DNA from 2 places in the Vreelandella indica genome. Region 1 is predicted to be linked to the other one. Evidence: predicted binding sites of a transcription regulator. Region 1 holds the regulator's gene; the other holds the start of a gene.
What was found. The regulator FliA, encoded in region 1, starts transcription of late flagellar genes. The targets are predictions, from matches to a motif close to CTAAAGTTNNNNNNNNNNCNGCCGATA.
Positions count from the first base shown of each region.

Region 2: a site for FliA is predicted at 2,171-2,197, ahead of fliD (flagellar filament capping protein FliD). Genes of this name have one in related genera too.

Region 1 covers NZ_JBANSO010000004.1:134,863-143,457, forward strand. The annotation lists gene V8L71_RS04180 (adenosylcobalamin-dependent ribonucleoside-diphosphate reductase) at 1-1,730, opposite strand, end outside; gene V8L71_RS04185 (hypothetical protein) at 1,932-2,477, shown strand; gene V8L71_RS04190 (sensor domain-containing diguanylate cyclase) at 2,510-4,531, opposite strand; gene V8L71_RS04195 (OmpA/MotB family protein) at 4,554-5,225, opposite strand; gene V8L71_RS04200 (motility protein A) at 5,231-6,052, opposite strand; gene V8L71_RS04205 (RNA polymerase sigma factor FliA) at 6,094-6,795, opposite strand; gene V8L71_RS04210 (flagellar protein FlhE) at 6,822-7,235, opposite strand; gene V8L71_RS04215 (hypothetical protein) at 7,261-7,833, opposite strand; gene flhF (flagellar biosynthesis GTPase FlhF) at 7,830-8,595, opposite strand, start outside.
Region 2 covers NZ_JBANSO010000010.1:612-6,897, reverse strand. The annotation lists gene V8L71_RS08640 (hypothetical protein) at 226-597, opposite strand; gene V8L71_RS08635 (UDP-glucose dehydrogenase family protein) at 769-2,097, shown strand; gene fliD (flagellar filament capping protein FliD) at 2,279-3,649, shown strand; gene fliD (flagellar filament capping protein FliD) at 3,849-5,252, shown strand; gene V8L71_RS08620 (hypothetical protein) at 5,580-5,786, shown strand; gene V8L71_RS08615 (hypothetical protein) at 5,967-6,263, shown strand; gene V8L71_RS08610 (hypothetical protein) at 6,226-6,286, shown strand, end outside.

The DNA.
Region 1 (8,595 bases):
GGCAGGTCGCTATCCACCGCATCAGCGGCAATAAAGTGACGGTAGGCGGCGAGCTCGAAAGAGACGACTTCTACCTGCTCTTTGGTCTTCTTGCCCGACTGGATAATGTTGCGGAAGTAGCGGTGCGAGAAAGAGGGTTCGATTCCGTTGGAGGCGTTGTTACCCATCGACAGGCTGATCGTGCCGGTCGGCGCGATCGAGCTGTGGTGAGTAAAGCGTGCGCCATACTCGGCCAGCTGTGCGACCAGTTCGGGTTCAAGCTCGGCCACTTGGGCCATATACTGGCTGTAACGGGCATGCAGAATACGCCCCGGCACTTGATCGCCCACTTCGTAGCCATCTTTAGCCAGTTGCGGGCGCTCGCGCAGCATTTTAGGGGTAATGGTGTGCTCCTGCTCCAGCACCGGCGCCATGCCTTTCTCTTTAGAGAGTTCCAGCGCCTGCTTCCAGCCCTCAATCGCCAAGTGGCGGCTCACTTCATCGGTGAACACCAGTGACTGCTTCGAGCCATAAGGAATTTTGAGCATAGTGAGCGTCGACCCCAGGCCCAAAAAGCCCATGCCGTGGCGGCGCTTGGCCTCAATTTCACGCTGCTGCTGGGGCAGCGGTAAGCCAGCAATTTCCACCACGTTGTCGAGCATACGAGTGAAGATCGCCACCACTTTGCGATAGCGCTCCCAGTCAAAGCGCGGTTCGGCGCCGAAGGGATCGATAACAAACTTGGTCAAGTTGACAGAGCCCAGCAGGCAGGCACCTTCCGGCGGCAGCGGCTGCTCGCCACACGGGTTAGTGGCGCGGATATCCTCACAGAACCAGTTATTGTTCATGCGGTTGACTTGGTCGATCAGGATGAAACCTGGCTCGGCGTAGTCATAGGTGGAGGACATGATGGTGTCCCATAGTTCGCGCGCTTTGATCACTTCCACAATACGGCAGGCCACGCGGCCTTCGGCATCCACCGTGTAGCCCTCTTCCACTACCGGCCAGTCGCGATAGAGCAGGTCTTCCGCTTTAACGTCGTCTTTCTCACCAGGGTGCAGCGGGAAAGCGAGCGGCCAATCAGTATTGTTTTTGACCGCTTCCATAAACTCATCGGTGATTAGCAACGACAGATTAAACTGACGCAAGCGCCCAGCTTCGCGCTTCGCCTGGATAAATTCGCGCACGTCCGGGTGGCCTACATCGAAGGTGCCCATCTGGGCACCACGGCGGCCACCGGCAGAAGCCACGGTGAAACACATCTTGTCGTAGATATCCATAAACGCCAGCGGGCCATTGGTGCCCGCGCCAGCACCAAACACAAACGCACCTTTATAGCGTAGTGTCGAGAAGTCGTAACCAATTCCAGCACCGGATTTCAGCGTCATGCCCGCATCGACAACGGAGTCGAGAATATCGCGCATGGAGTCGCGAATAGTGCGTGAGACGGTGCAGTTGATCAGGCTTACCGCTGGCTTATAAGCCTCTGCACCCGCGTTAGAGAGAATGCGACCAGCAGGAATAGCGCCCTGTTCCAGCGCCCAGCGGAATTTCGGCAGCCACTCTTCGGCCTTGTCGCCTTCCACCGCTGCAAGGGCGCGGGCAACACGCTCAAACGTAGCACCGACGTCTTGGTCGACAGGCTGGCTATGACGATCCTTGAGGCGATACTTGGCATCCCAGATCTCCCGCGAGGGGGCCTGCATCGGGACGTCATTAGAGGTCTTGATAGCCTTAGCAGCGGTGCTCATGTCGCAAAACTCCTTCACAACGGGGGTGAATATAGTGCTCAAATGCGGCGATTATACGTGGCATCGGAGTGAAGTATAGACTTGACTTTCCACCATATGAGGCACTTTTTTAACTATTTTCTACCATATATAGAAAAATCAGCGCGTTACTCTTTTGCCAGCTTCGACCACTCGATAGACTAAGGATTTGGGTTAATAACAATGTTACTACCGATAGCAATAGCGGCCTCTCTGTTAGTCACAGCGACCATGTCTACCGCAGCCACGTTTAATACTGAAGGCGTAGCCACCCACGATCATTGGCAGTCGATGACACTGTCATTGGGAGGTGAGCGACACTACCGGGCGGTAGAAACTCATAGCTATTCTGATGCCACCCTAAGCCTGAACACCACCGCAGGCGTTTGTGATTTACCCTGGCTGGAGATGCGCGTCACGCTTGAGCATCAGCAAGGTGAAAGCCGTGCGGTGAACTTAGTACCCGCCCGGCTTCGCATTGATGAACAGCCCGTGATTGATACCATGGCGGAATTCATCACCGAGCGCGGCGATGACGGTTTTTATGCCCACTTTTACCTGAGTGACATGCCAGCGCTGATGGCTGATATGCGTGCAGGCGAACAGTTGTTCCTGGGCTTTGACCAGGAAGAGCGCGAGCCTTGGTATATGACCTTTAGCCTGCAAGGGGCCGACGCGGCGATTCCCCGGATGCTGGCTGAATGTGAAGGCGCCGAAGTTCAGGAGTGATGAAAACAGCGCCTTCATGAGAAAACAGTGTCTTAATGAATAGGTGATAGGTGGTCAAGCGCCATTTCAACGCGGTTACGCCCGCCATGTTTAGCGCGGTACATGGCATCGTCTGCCCGCGAGATAATGGTTTTGCAGCTGTCGCCTGCCTGCCAAACGGCCACACCAATACTCACCGTCACCGTTTGATCAAGCCCCTCAATACGCAGCTCAGCCACCAGCATGCGCAGCCGCTCGGCCAAGCCAAGGGCGGCATTAATGTCTGAGTGAGTCGCTAGCACAATAAACTCTTCACCGCCCCAGCGCCCCAAGTGGTCGCAGCCACGCAATGAGCTTTCTACCAAGCGTGCCAAGGCCACTAATACATCGTCACCCACGCTATGTCCGTGGGTGTCATTGATCTGCTTGAAATTATCTACATCAAACAGCAACAGAGAAAAGGCGGCCGCATAGCGTTTGGCGGCCACCAGCTCGGCATTGATCGCCTCTTCAATGCGGTAGCGGTTCCATACGTTGGTTAAGGGATCAAAATGGGCTAATTGCTCAAGCCGTTGATTGGCCTCCGCCAGGGCTTTGCGCTCACGCTCTAAGTGCATATTCAGAGAGCTAATTTCATAGGCTGAAATGGCCAGCGTCAGGTCTTCCCCCAAATCTACCGCTGCTAACCGCTCTACCCATTGCCACGCTTCGCTCTTGCCCACCACTTCTTCATACCAAGCCACCGAGGGGATCGCTATCGCCGCCGGTTGTTGGTCAGTGGCGGGTTGCATCGCCCAATACAACGTTTCTACCTGCTCAGGACGAAAAAAGAGCAACCACGCACGCTGGGTCGAGTTCATTAGCAACGGTACGGCTAAGGCACCGCACTGTTCTGGCATCGCTAATGAACAAGTTAATGGCTCTTTGGCAAGCTCACGTGTGTGCCACGGCCCGCTATGTACGTGGGCTCTTTCTAGACGCAGTACAAACTGGCTGATAGCTTCAGGGGCAGGCGTGACGCCCGCTTGATAAGCACCGCCATTCAACCAGAGCACCACACCATGGGCACGAAACAGCTTCATCCAGGTAGCCGCCTGTTCATGAAGTAGCTGCTGGGGATTTTTCGGCTCGCTGCGTGCTCCGGCACTCAGCACCAGACTGTCCTGAACGCGCTGCAGGTAGCGTGCTTCTTGACGCGCCCGCAGTAACAGCATGCGTTGCGTCGCCATTTGCACCAAGGTGCGCACAGCATCACGCACGGGCGGCTCCACCGAATGCGGGGTGGCTGAATGGCAAAACACTAACCCCCACAGGCCCGTGTCGCCCTGCATCGCCAGGCTGAGCGAGCCGCGCACTTCCATGCGCTTTAAATAGCGCTGTCTTTCTGGGGCCGGGGCGCGTAAAAAGCTGCCGCTTAGGTTGGCCGTTGGGCAGGGGGGCGCCAGCGTTTCGGGGGGTGCCTTAACATCTTCAATTAGCCGCACGGGATATTTTTCGTAGCTCTGCCGCAAGGCGGCGGGAAAGTCACTCGCAGGAAAGCGTTGACCTAGCAGCGAGGGCAACGCTTTGCCCGGGGCTTCCGCGACCATCAAACCATGCCAATCACTATCGAAATGACACACGGTAACGCGGTCATGGCCTGTCAGTTGCTGGATCGCCTTCACCAGGTAATCAAGCAGCTCCTCCTGATGGGTCGCTTCAGCCAAGTGCATCAGCCGCTCATTCACCGTACCCAGTAGACGGCGCTTACCCAGGGCTTTGAGTGGCTCGATCTCAACAATGACCTGCTCATCCACTCGGTACGCATGCAGCTGAAAACGTACATTGCTGTGCTTAGAACGCATAAACGTGAGGGGGCTTGGGAGCCGCTGGTGCCCCCGAAGCTCGCGGCGCACGCGCTGACTCAGGCGCTTGCCGAGCACACAGGCAAGGCTGAGCGGCCCATTTTCAGGGCGCTCAACACCGATCAAGCGGGTTAAATTAGTGCTAGCGGCTTGGATGCATCGGCTATCGGCATCTAATACCAGCAGGACACCAAACGACTGCAATAGTGGGTGGTACTGTTTCTTGGACACACAAGTGGCCTCGACAATCTATTCACCCTTCGAGCGGTTGCCTCAACAACAGCTCTACGCGCCGGTTGGCAGCTCGGCCATCCGCGGTTGCGTTTGGTTCCATGGGTTGGGTATCAGCATAGCCGACGGCCCGCATATGAGAAATATTGAACCCTTGGCGCTCTAAATGACGCACGACGGCAATAGCTCGCGCGGATGAAAGCTCCCAATTAGAGGGAAAGCGCGCTGTCGAAATGGGTACGCTATCGGTATGGCCTTCCACCGAAATCTGGCCGTCAAAACTGGCTAATACATCGATAAGGCTTTCCACCACGCCACGCCCCTGGGGTGTTAACACTGCTTGGCCACTGGCAAACAATAGGCTGTTATCAATCCGCAGTGTGACCCCTTCACGCCCTTGCGACACGCTCACACCAGGAATATTGAGCCCGGAAAACTGCGGCTGCAACCCTTGGTGGCTGGGCTGTATACCCGTGGCAAGTGACGCTAGCGGCAACGATGATACAGCGCTAGCTGAGCGCATGAAAGCCGTATCCGCCGCTTCACCACCCCCGGGCGGCGTGAGTGAAAGCAGGAGTACAAAGAGTGTGATGAGCAGCGTCAGCACATCAAGATAGCTGGTTAGCCACCCCTCTTCGCCCTCCCCAGGCGAGACCGGTATTTCCAGGGCGTGACGGGTATCACGGTCTAACATGATTGCTATCCCTTCGCCGCCGAACTAACCGAGGAGTCTGGTCTTGGTTTGACGCTGTTATCACGAATTTCATCGTGGTAATTAGCCACAAACGAGTTAAGGGTCTCTTCAATGAACGAGGGCAGACGGCGTTTAGTGATCAGTGAGATGCCTTCCAACACCATGTTCATGGTAATTAAGCGTTCTTCGGTCCGGCGCTCTAATTTCACTGCAATCGGCTTAAACACCAAGTTAGCGAGTAAAATACCGTAGAAGGTGGTCAGCAGTGCCACCGCCATGCGTGGGCCAATGACCTGCAGGTCGCCAGCATCCATGACTTCCAACATGTTCACCAGTCCCACCAGTGTGCCGATCATGCCAAACGCAGGCGCATAGGTAGCCATGGTGCGAAATATTTGTGCTTCGGCATGTTCACGCGCTTTCAGGCGGGCAATACGCCAGCGCAGCATGTCAAAAATTTCATCCTCTTTGGTGTTGGCGATCACCAGTTGAATGCCAGTGCGTAAAAACGGATTGCGGGTATGCTCTAGCTCGCGCTCAACCGCCCGCACGTCGCCTTTAAACCATAGCCGTGACATATCGACCAGTTCCCGGATATCGTCACGCATATAGGTGTTTTCGCGCCGGAATACTAGCCCCACCAACCGCACCACACGGAGGACTTCTCTCAGCGGATAGCTGATAAAGGTAGCCGCCAACGTACCGGTCACCACAATGGCCAGACCCGGCAAATTGATAAAGCTGGAAGGGGACTCTGCGGTCAAAAACAGTACACTGACCAGCAGCAATATGCTGGCAAATATGCCTATCAGCGTCGAAGGATTCATCCACGGCTCCTTGCCGGTCACAAGTGAGTAAAAAAGAGGTGTTATGCCGAGTCGTGTAAACGCGCACGTAAACGGCTGACGGCCTGGCTGTGTAATTGAGAAACGCGCGATTCCGTTACGCCCAACACAGCCCCTACTTCCTTGAGGTTGAGTTCTTCCTGGTAATACAGTGCCATGAGCAATTTTTCACGCTCTGGCAGTGCGTCAATCGCATCAATCAGCGTTTGCCGCTGCTGGCCATCAAGCAGCTGCTCGAACGGTGAGTTGTTCAGTTCATTACTGACCGGCTCGCCGCCATCGGCCACCAACTCTTCAAACGGCAGCAGTTGGCCACTGTTGGTGTCATTGAGGAGCTGCTGATATTCACTCAACGGCATTTCAAGATGGTGGGCAATTTCGTTCTCTTCCGGTGCTCGCCCCAGCTGTTGTTCTAACTGGCGAACGGCATTGTCTACTGCTCGCGCTGAACGACGTACACTGCGGGGCAGCCAATCGCGGGTGCGTAATTCATCCATCATCGCACCGCGAATTCGTTGGCTGGCAAACGTCGCAAAGGTCGCACCTTGGGTAGCATCAAAGCGACCGAGCGCTTCCAGCAGCCCTACCATCCCTGCTTGAATAAGGTCATCGAGCTCAATGCTGGCTGGTAAGCGGACCTGAAGCGTCAAGGCCTGACGTCGTACCAGTGGCATATATTGCGTCAACAGCTCACTCTGTTTGATCCTACCTTGTGCTGTGTACATCCTTTCGCCTCGCGGCTATACAGCCTTCACTGATAGTTCACAATCATTTGCAGCCCCTGCACTCGAACCGGCCGTTGGCCTGGGCGTAAGGCGAAACGAAAATGCAATGGCGCACCTGCCATTCGCCCTGCCAATGCGGTCGTGGACCCGCGCATGCCGGTTAACGCAACGCACTGCTCAGGATGGCACAACCAAGCGTTTAACAGCGCACCGGGAGGATGGCTGAACTGCCACTGAATACGCTCAAGCTGCTTTGTTCGAAGATTCGCCGCGGCGGGCGGAGAAGCGTTTTGACTAGCGCTTGCCCGATCACTCATCGCCACCATCAGCCCAGGGAGTTGGGTGCTCCAACTGCCGGTAGCGGCCTGGGCACTCGTCGTTAGTCCTGTCAGCAGTAGCGCAATCAGCGGCAGTGCCCCTCTTACCGGCCAGCTTAGCATGCTTGGTCACCTTGGCGGAGTATGCTCATCGTGCAAGTACCAGTAGTTCCATATTTAAGTAGTATTCGGCGGCACCACGCAAGTTGTCGAGCAATCCTTGGCGCGGCAAATGCGGTTCATGAAGCGCTAGCAAACGACGCGGCCCACCGCGTTCCTGTAGTTGGCGCAAGGTGCTGTACATGGCAGCAAAGGCATCGGCATCGCTATTGATCCATAGTGCCCAACGGCTGTATTGAGCATGTAACTGAGCAAGGTCAGCCGTGTCTGCCGCCACGACACGCACATCCCAGTCTTCAGGGTCACCGGCCCAGCTTCGACCTAACGTGGACCACTGCCCCAGACGTGCTTTGACTTTGTTTACCTGAGAGGCACCGCTACCGGGCAGCCCAACCACTATAAGCGGAATTTTGGGTCTGGGTGGCGCTGTCGCCTCAGGCGCTTCTGCTGCTGCAGCCGTAGGCGTTAATAACGATGGGCTCTGTTCTGGTTCTGGCACATGCTCGGCCGCCGCGACATCAACCGCCGCCCCTTCAGCCTGCTGCTGGCGCTGCAGGTTTGCCCACTTACGCAGCCCTGAGGCTTGATCTTGATCGCTCACGTCACACCCTCTCGGCTCACACTGCCCATTTGGCGAATCGCATCGCGGGCCATAAACGCGTAAACCAGCGCATCAAGCATGCCAGTATCGCGACGCCGACGGCTCGTGCCTAATAAATTGAGCAGGTCGCCGCGCAGCGTCTGCGCCTCTTCATCATCGGCAACATCAAGATGCCCGGCGACGGATGCCACGCCGCTGGCCATGAGTAGGCGCACTTCGGCATTAACATCGCCGCTGTCGGCCTCTTTTAACTGCTGCCAAGCGCGGCGTGTTAATGCCGCTAAGCCATCGCTTTGAAGTTGTGTTAACAGTAGCGAGAGCACCTCGGCTCCCAGCCGAGCAGGGGTAAGCCAGTAGCGGCGCGCTACCACTTTGGCGCTTTCCGGATCACGCACTTCACCGTACCAAGCAAGCAGGGCATAACCCGTCGCATCCTCTACTTCGGCGTAGGCGGTCCACAGCTGCACGGATTGACCACGAAAACGAACGCCCACTTGGTGCGTCAGCACGCTGTCATTAAACAGCTGTCGAATGGACTGGCGCTCGTGGTGAAAGCGTACCCGATGACTAGGGGATACTTGGCTGACCCAGGTCAAATGCTCGGCTTCCAGCCACGCCAACGCATCGGGCTCGGGTAAGCGCGGCAATAAATGCACCGCGACGCCGCTTGATTCCGTCAGCGCGGCTAAGCGCGGCTGCCACCCAGCAGCATGGCGATGCTGTAACCAGGGTAGCGCCAGCCAAGCGCCCTCTGTGTCCAGG
Region 2 (6,286 bases), on a different contig from region 1:
AAACAAGAAAAAGCCTGCTAGGATGGGGGTGTTGGCTCATGGGTAAGCAACCCTTTGATTTTACCTAAAACGCAATAAGCAAGGAGTGCCCTATGCGTAATATTATCTACATTATTGGCCTGATCGTCGTTGTGCTGTTCATTCTGTCAATGCTTGGCCTGCGCTAAGCCCCAAGCAATAAGCCAAGCAAAAAACCGCCCACAAGCGAAAGCTGTGGGCGGTTTTTTATGCGCAATCAGCAGCACCCTGACCAAACATATCAAACATCAGCTCGCGGCCAAGGCTGGTCAATACAAAGCGGCCATACTCATTAAAAGTGGCGGCTTCGCTCGTTTCCATCACTTGCTGGCAGGTCGCCCAGGTGGGCGCAGCTGCGCTAAGCGCGACAAGCTCGCGTTGGGCTAAGCCGCGCTGGGGCAGCGTAATGGTTTCTAGCACATGGCCGTGGTCGTAAAGCAGTTCAGCGGCAATCGACAAACATTGGCGAAGGCTGCGTTGAACGTTCGCAGCGGTTGGCAGCCCACGAGACGCTTGGAGAGGGCGTTCAGTTGCCAGCTCGGGAAGACTAAGCTCTAAAGACATTAGTTCTGGAGGCATCGAATGATCTCCTGCGGTCAGCCCAATAGGGGCGTGTTGCAGCGCATTATAGACTAAGGGCGATGTTAGACCAAGGTCTATAATCTACGGCAGCAGTCGTGCGCTAGCGCTCATCAACCGCAAGCCGATGTGCTACGCTCGCTGCCACGTATCTTATCGAGTCAATGTGTCATGCATATCAGTGTATTCGGAACCGGTTATGTCGGCCTTGTCGCGGGCGCTTGTTTAGCCGATGTGGGCCATCAAGTTACCTGTATGGATGTTAATGCCGAGCGGATTGCGCAGCTTAATGCGGGCGACGTACCGATTTTTGAGCCAGGGCTTAGCACTATCGTTACCCACAACGTAGCCGCAGGGCGCTTACGCTTTACAACCGATGCGGCTCAAGCCGTAGCGGAGGGCGAGTTGTTATTTATCGCCGTGGGAACACCGCCCGATGAAGACGGCAGTGCCGACCTGCGCTATGTGTTAGAAGTGGCGCGCACCATTGGCCAGCATATGGATAGCTACAAGCTGGTGATTGATAAATCGACCGTGCCGGTGGGAACCGCCGAAAAAGTCCACGCCGCTATTAGCGAGGTTCTTGAACAGCGCGGCGTCTCTCACGCCTTTGACGTTTGCTCCAACCCGGAGTTTATGAAAGAAGGAGCGGCGATTGAAGATTTTACCCGTGGCGCACGCATTATTGTCGGCACGGAAAGCGAGCGGGTGAAAGCGCGGATGCAAGAGTGCTATGCCCCCTACAATCGCAACCACGAAAAACTGATGTTTATGAGCGTGCGGGCCGCCGAGCTGACCAAATACGCGGCCAACGCCATGCTCGCCACCAAAATTAGCTTTATGAACGAGATCGCCAACCTTGCTGAACGGCTGGAAGTCGATGTCGAAGACGTACGCCGGGGCATTGGCAGCGACCCACGTATTGGCTACCACTTTATTTACCCAGGCTGTGGCTACGGCGGCTCCTGCTTCCCCAAAGATGTGCAGGCGTTAGAGCGTGCCGCGCGCCAGTTAGGCTATACGCCGGAACTGCTCAGCGCCGTCGAAGCGGTTAATTTGCGCCAAAAGCAGACCCTATTCACAAAACTGCAAGACAACCTAGGCAATCTAAGTGGCAAGACCATCGCGGTGTGGGGCTTGGCGTTTAAACCCAACACCGATGATATGCGCGAAGCCCCAAGCCGCACCTTAATGGAAGCGCTCTGGCAAGCGGGCGCGAAGGTGCAAGCGTTTGACCCAGAAGCAATGGCCGAATGCCGCCGCATTTATGGCGAACGGGATGACCTGATGCTAGCGGGTGACCGGATTCAAGCCGTGAAAGGCGCCGATGCCCTGGTGATTTGCACCGAGTGGAAAGAGTTTCGCAGTGTCGACTTCACTTGGCTAGCCGAGCAGCTAGCCGACAACGTCGTTATCGATGGGCGTAATTTGTACACGCCTGACGCCGTTCAAGAGGCAGGGCTGCGTTACATTGGGGTAGGGCGTAGAAGCCGTGACTAGGCGGCTAACGTGAAATTAAGAGAAAGTGCTACACCTTCGGTTACTTTTTGACACGCAACAAAAGCGACAAATCCTTAAGTTAGATGTTAAATGGCCGAAAGATTAGTTAACACATTGATGAGTTTCTGCATGGGCAGTAAAAGCATTAGCGTCACGACGTTATAAAAAAGGACGGTACAGCATGGCTTCCATTTCATCACTCGGTATTGGCTCAGGCCTCGACCTCAACGGCTTATTGGATCAGTTGCAAGACGCCGAACGCGAGAAACTTGAGCCCATTGAGCGGCAACTGGAAACCCAGGACACCAAAATTTCTGCCTACGGCCAGCTGCAAAGCGCGCTTTCAGCGTTTCAAGATTCTGCTGATGCGCTCAATGACAGCGCACTTTACGAGAGCCTTTCGACCAACGTGGGTGGAGAAGCGATCACCGCTACCGCCGATGCAGAAGCGCAGCCGGGCAGCTACAACGTAAGCGTTGAAACCCTGGCAACCCGCGGCACGCTTGCCTCTACCGGGGTGGACGCTGCCGATACGCCTATAATTGATGCAGATGCAGATCAAACACTGACCCTGACCTTTGCTGAAGTTAATGCTGAAGGTGAAAACCTCACTAAAGATATCACGCTAGCCGCAGGCAGCACCCTTGAGGAGGTTCGGGATACTATCAACGCCAGCGGAGATTCGGGCGTTACCGCTACTATTGTTAATGATGGCACCAACTTTCGCTTAGCGCTTAGCTCCAGCAATACCGGCGCCGATGCATCAATTAAAAACTTCAGTTTTGAGGGAGCTGCACCTTTCACCGCGGATACGGGTGAGACGCAACAGTTGGGCACTGACGCAGTGCTAAACGTTAACGGCATCGAAATCACCAGTCCTAATAATCAGGTCGAAGGCGCGATTCAAGGCGTAACGCTGAACCTTCAAGAAGAAGGCGACAGCACGGTTAAAATAGAGCAGGACACGCTCGCCGTACGCGAAGCCGTAACTAGCTTTGTGGATGCCTACAATGACCTGAAAGGCACCATGGGTGAGTTAACCAGTTTTGATGCTGAAACCGGTGCAGCGGGCGAATTGCTAGGCGATAGCGCCGTACGTACCGTTGAATCACGCATGCGTAGTGTGCTCAGCGGTGGTGTGGAAGGTGAGTTTTCGATGCTCAGTGATATCGGCATTTCACTGCAGACGGATGGCACGTTAGAAATCGATTCTGACGAACTTGATAACGCTATTTCCAGTAATCAAGACGCGCTGTCAGCCTTTTTCGTTGGTAGCTCCGATGAAACCGGTATGGCGGGGCAGGTTAATACGATGGTTGAGCAATTGCTCAGCACCAACGGGACTGTTACTGGGGCGATAACGGGGGCGGAAAATCGCTCAGAATCGCTTGTTGAACGTTACACCCGCACGGAGCAATCCATTGATCAAACCATCTCGCGTTACCGCACGCAATTTGGTCAGTTGGATGGAATTATTGCGCAAATGAACCAAACGAGCAGCTACCTCACTCAGCAGTTTGATGCCTTAGACGCCCAGCTAGGTCGTGATTGATATTGAACGCTAGGAATTGACTTTTCTGACGCCTGCGTAAGCAGGCGTTTTTGTTGATAAAAACAAAATAGCCCGGCTAGCGGAAGAAAAAGCGCTAAAGTTGCCCTCTGTTCAGTCGATAAGGTTACTATCAACTTACAAGCGCCCAAGGATGCGCTTCTCTATTTTGGTTTAGCCTTTTCACTGAGGAACACCCAGTATGGCGACAATAACCTCCCTTGGCGTTGGTTCGGGTCTTGACCTGACCGGCCTGTTGGATCAACTACAAGAAGCCGAACGCGGCAAGCTCGCCCCCATCACGCTTCAAAAAGAGCAGCAGCAGGCCAAAATCTCCGCTTACGGCCAACTCCAAACCTCGTTGAACTCCTTTCAAGACTCCTTGGAGAAGATTAACGACCCCAAACTTTACCAAAGCCTTTCCGCTAATGTACGTGGTGATGGTATTACCGCCACCACCACCGCGAGTGCACTGCCGGGCAGCTATCGAGTAGAAGTCAGCCAACTGGCGACCTCTGGCACGCTAGCCTCCGCGCGTGTAACTACCAACGACCAACCGCTTGACCTGCAAGGCGCTACTACGCTCAAACTCAATTTTGGTGAACTTGGCGCGGACGGGACGGTAGAGATTGATATAGCCGCTAACAGCTCATTAAATGATATCCGTGATGCCATTAACGCCCATAAAGAATCCGGTGTTAATGCGACTATTATCAATGACGGGGAGGGCTACCGGTTAGCGCTAAGCTCTAAAGCAACGGGTGTTGATGCTTCTATTCATAGTTTTAGCTTTGTAGACGCCGCAGATGCGCCCGTCACCGGCCCATTCGGTGAGGCGGCAGAAGTAGGTGCCAAGCAACAAGGGCAAGATGCCGCGTTAACCGTTAATGGCATCGCTATTACAAGCGCCAAGAACCAGATCGAAGGCGCGATTCAAGGTGTTACCCTGAACCTTGGCGAACTCAGCATTGCTGAGGGCGAAACCGCCACCAGTACAGTCACGGTAGAACGTGACACACTAAAGCAGCGCGAAGCGATCAACGGTTTTGTCAAAGCGTTTAACGATTTAAAAGGCACCATCGGCACGTTGACGGCCTTTGACGCCGAAAGCGACACCGTGGGCAAGCTGTTAGGCGACAGCACAGTGCGCACGATTGAATCACGCCTGCGCAGCGTACTCACCGGTGGTGTAGAAGGTGGCGAACTTTCTACCTTGAGCCAGCTAGGTATTTCACTCCAGCGTGACGGCACGTTAGAAGTCGACGACGACAAACTTAGCGATCTGGTGGCCAATAACCCCCAAGCGCTCAGCGACTTCTTTGCCGGGGCAGATGATGCGGGTGGCTTGGCGGGCAAGTTAGGTGCCTCCGTCGAACAGATGCTGGGAAATAACGGCGTGCTGAAAGGCGCCATTACCGGCGCAGAAAACCGCGTTAAAAGCCTCGATACCCGCTATGAGCGCATGGAAAAAAGTATTGAAGGCACCATTTCCCGTTACCGCAGCCAGTTTAGTCAACTGGATGTGATGATCGCGCAAATGAACAGCACAAGCTCCTACCTTACACAGCAGTTCGATGCCCTTGATGCCCAGTTGGGCCGCGACTAAGCATTCCGCCAGCCCGATTTAAGATGCAGATGCAATTTTCTTCGTTATAAAAATGACCGCTTAATGTATTACGTCTCACAAAAGCAGCGCTTAGCGCTGCTTATGCCTTTGCAGCCTAGAATGAAGCTGTATTCAGGAGTGGCTGTGCCATCGCGCAGTGAAGCAACCCCACACTTTCGGTGCCTCCTAGCCTAAGCATGAAAACCCTCACCTTTCAGTTACCTACTTTTACATCTTTTTTTACGACTTTCCCTAAAGATTCTCCTCGCGGTGCCGTTAATTAATATAACGGCACAAACAGTGGCCGAAAGCAAGGAGTCTCACACCATGTCAGTGATCAATACCAACATCACATCCATGATCGGCCAGCAAAATGATTTGGCGACTTCTATGGAACGTCTGTCCTCTGGCCTGCGTATCAATAGTGCCAATGACGGTATCTCCGTTGCCCAAACGACTGAAGGTGCCCTGAACCAGGTTAATGATAACTTACTGTTCAAGCGCAAAACGATACTAACTCCGAGAAAGATTTAACCTCTATCCAGGCGGAAATCAATCGTATTTCTGAAGATCGTGAGTTTAACATTCAAGTTGGCGCTAACGATGGGGAGACCATCACAGTTAACTTGCAAGAAATCAATCGCGAAACCTTAGGTCTTCAAGGTTTCAATATCGACGGTGCTTCTTCTGACAACGCAAAAGCAGGTAGTAGTATTGCTGACTGAAAATGCTGCGCTTACCGGATCTCAAGTACTTGGTGAGTTAGCTTCAGGTGATACGGTTACTTTTGCTGGTGAAACTCCTTTTGGTGTTGCCGCTACCGGTAATACTTACACTTCTGATGGTGAAGGTGGATTTACTTACGCTACCACCGTTGCAACTGGTAGCTCAGCTGATATATCTGCTGCCATCGTTCCGAGTACTGGCTCTATCAGCGCCACCTATGAATTAGATGGTGGTAATACGATCGATAGTGAGGGTACTATCACTGTTTATTACCGACACTGGTGAGCTTTCAGAAAACAGTAATGGCG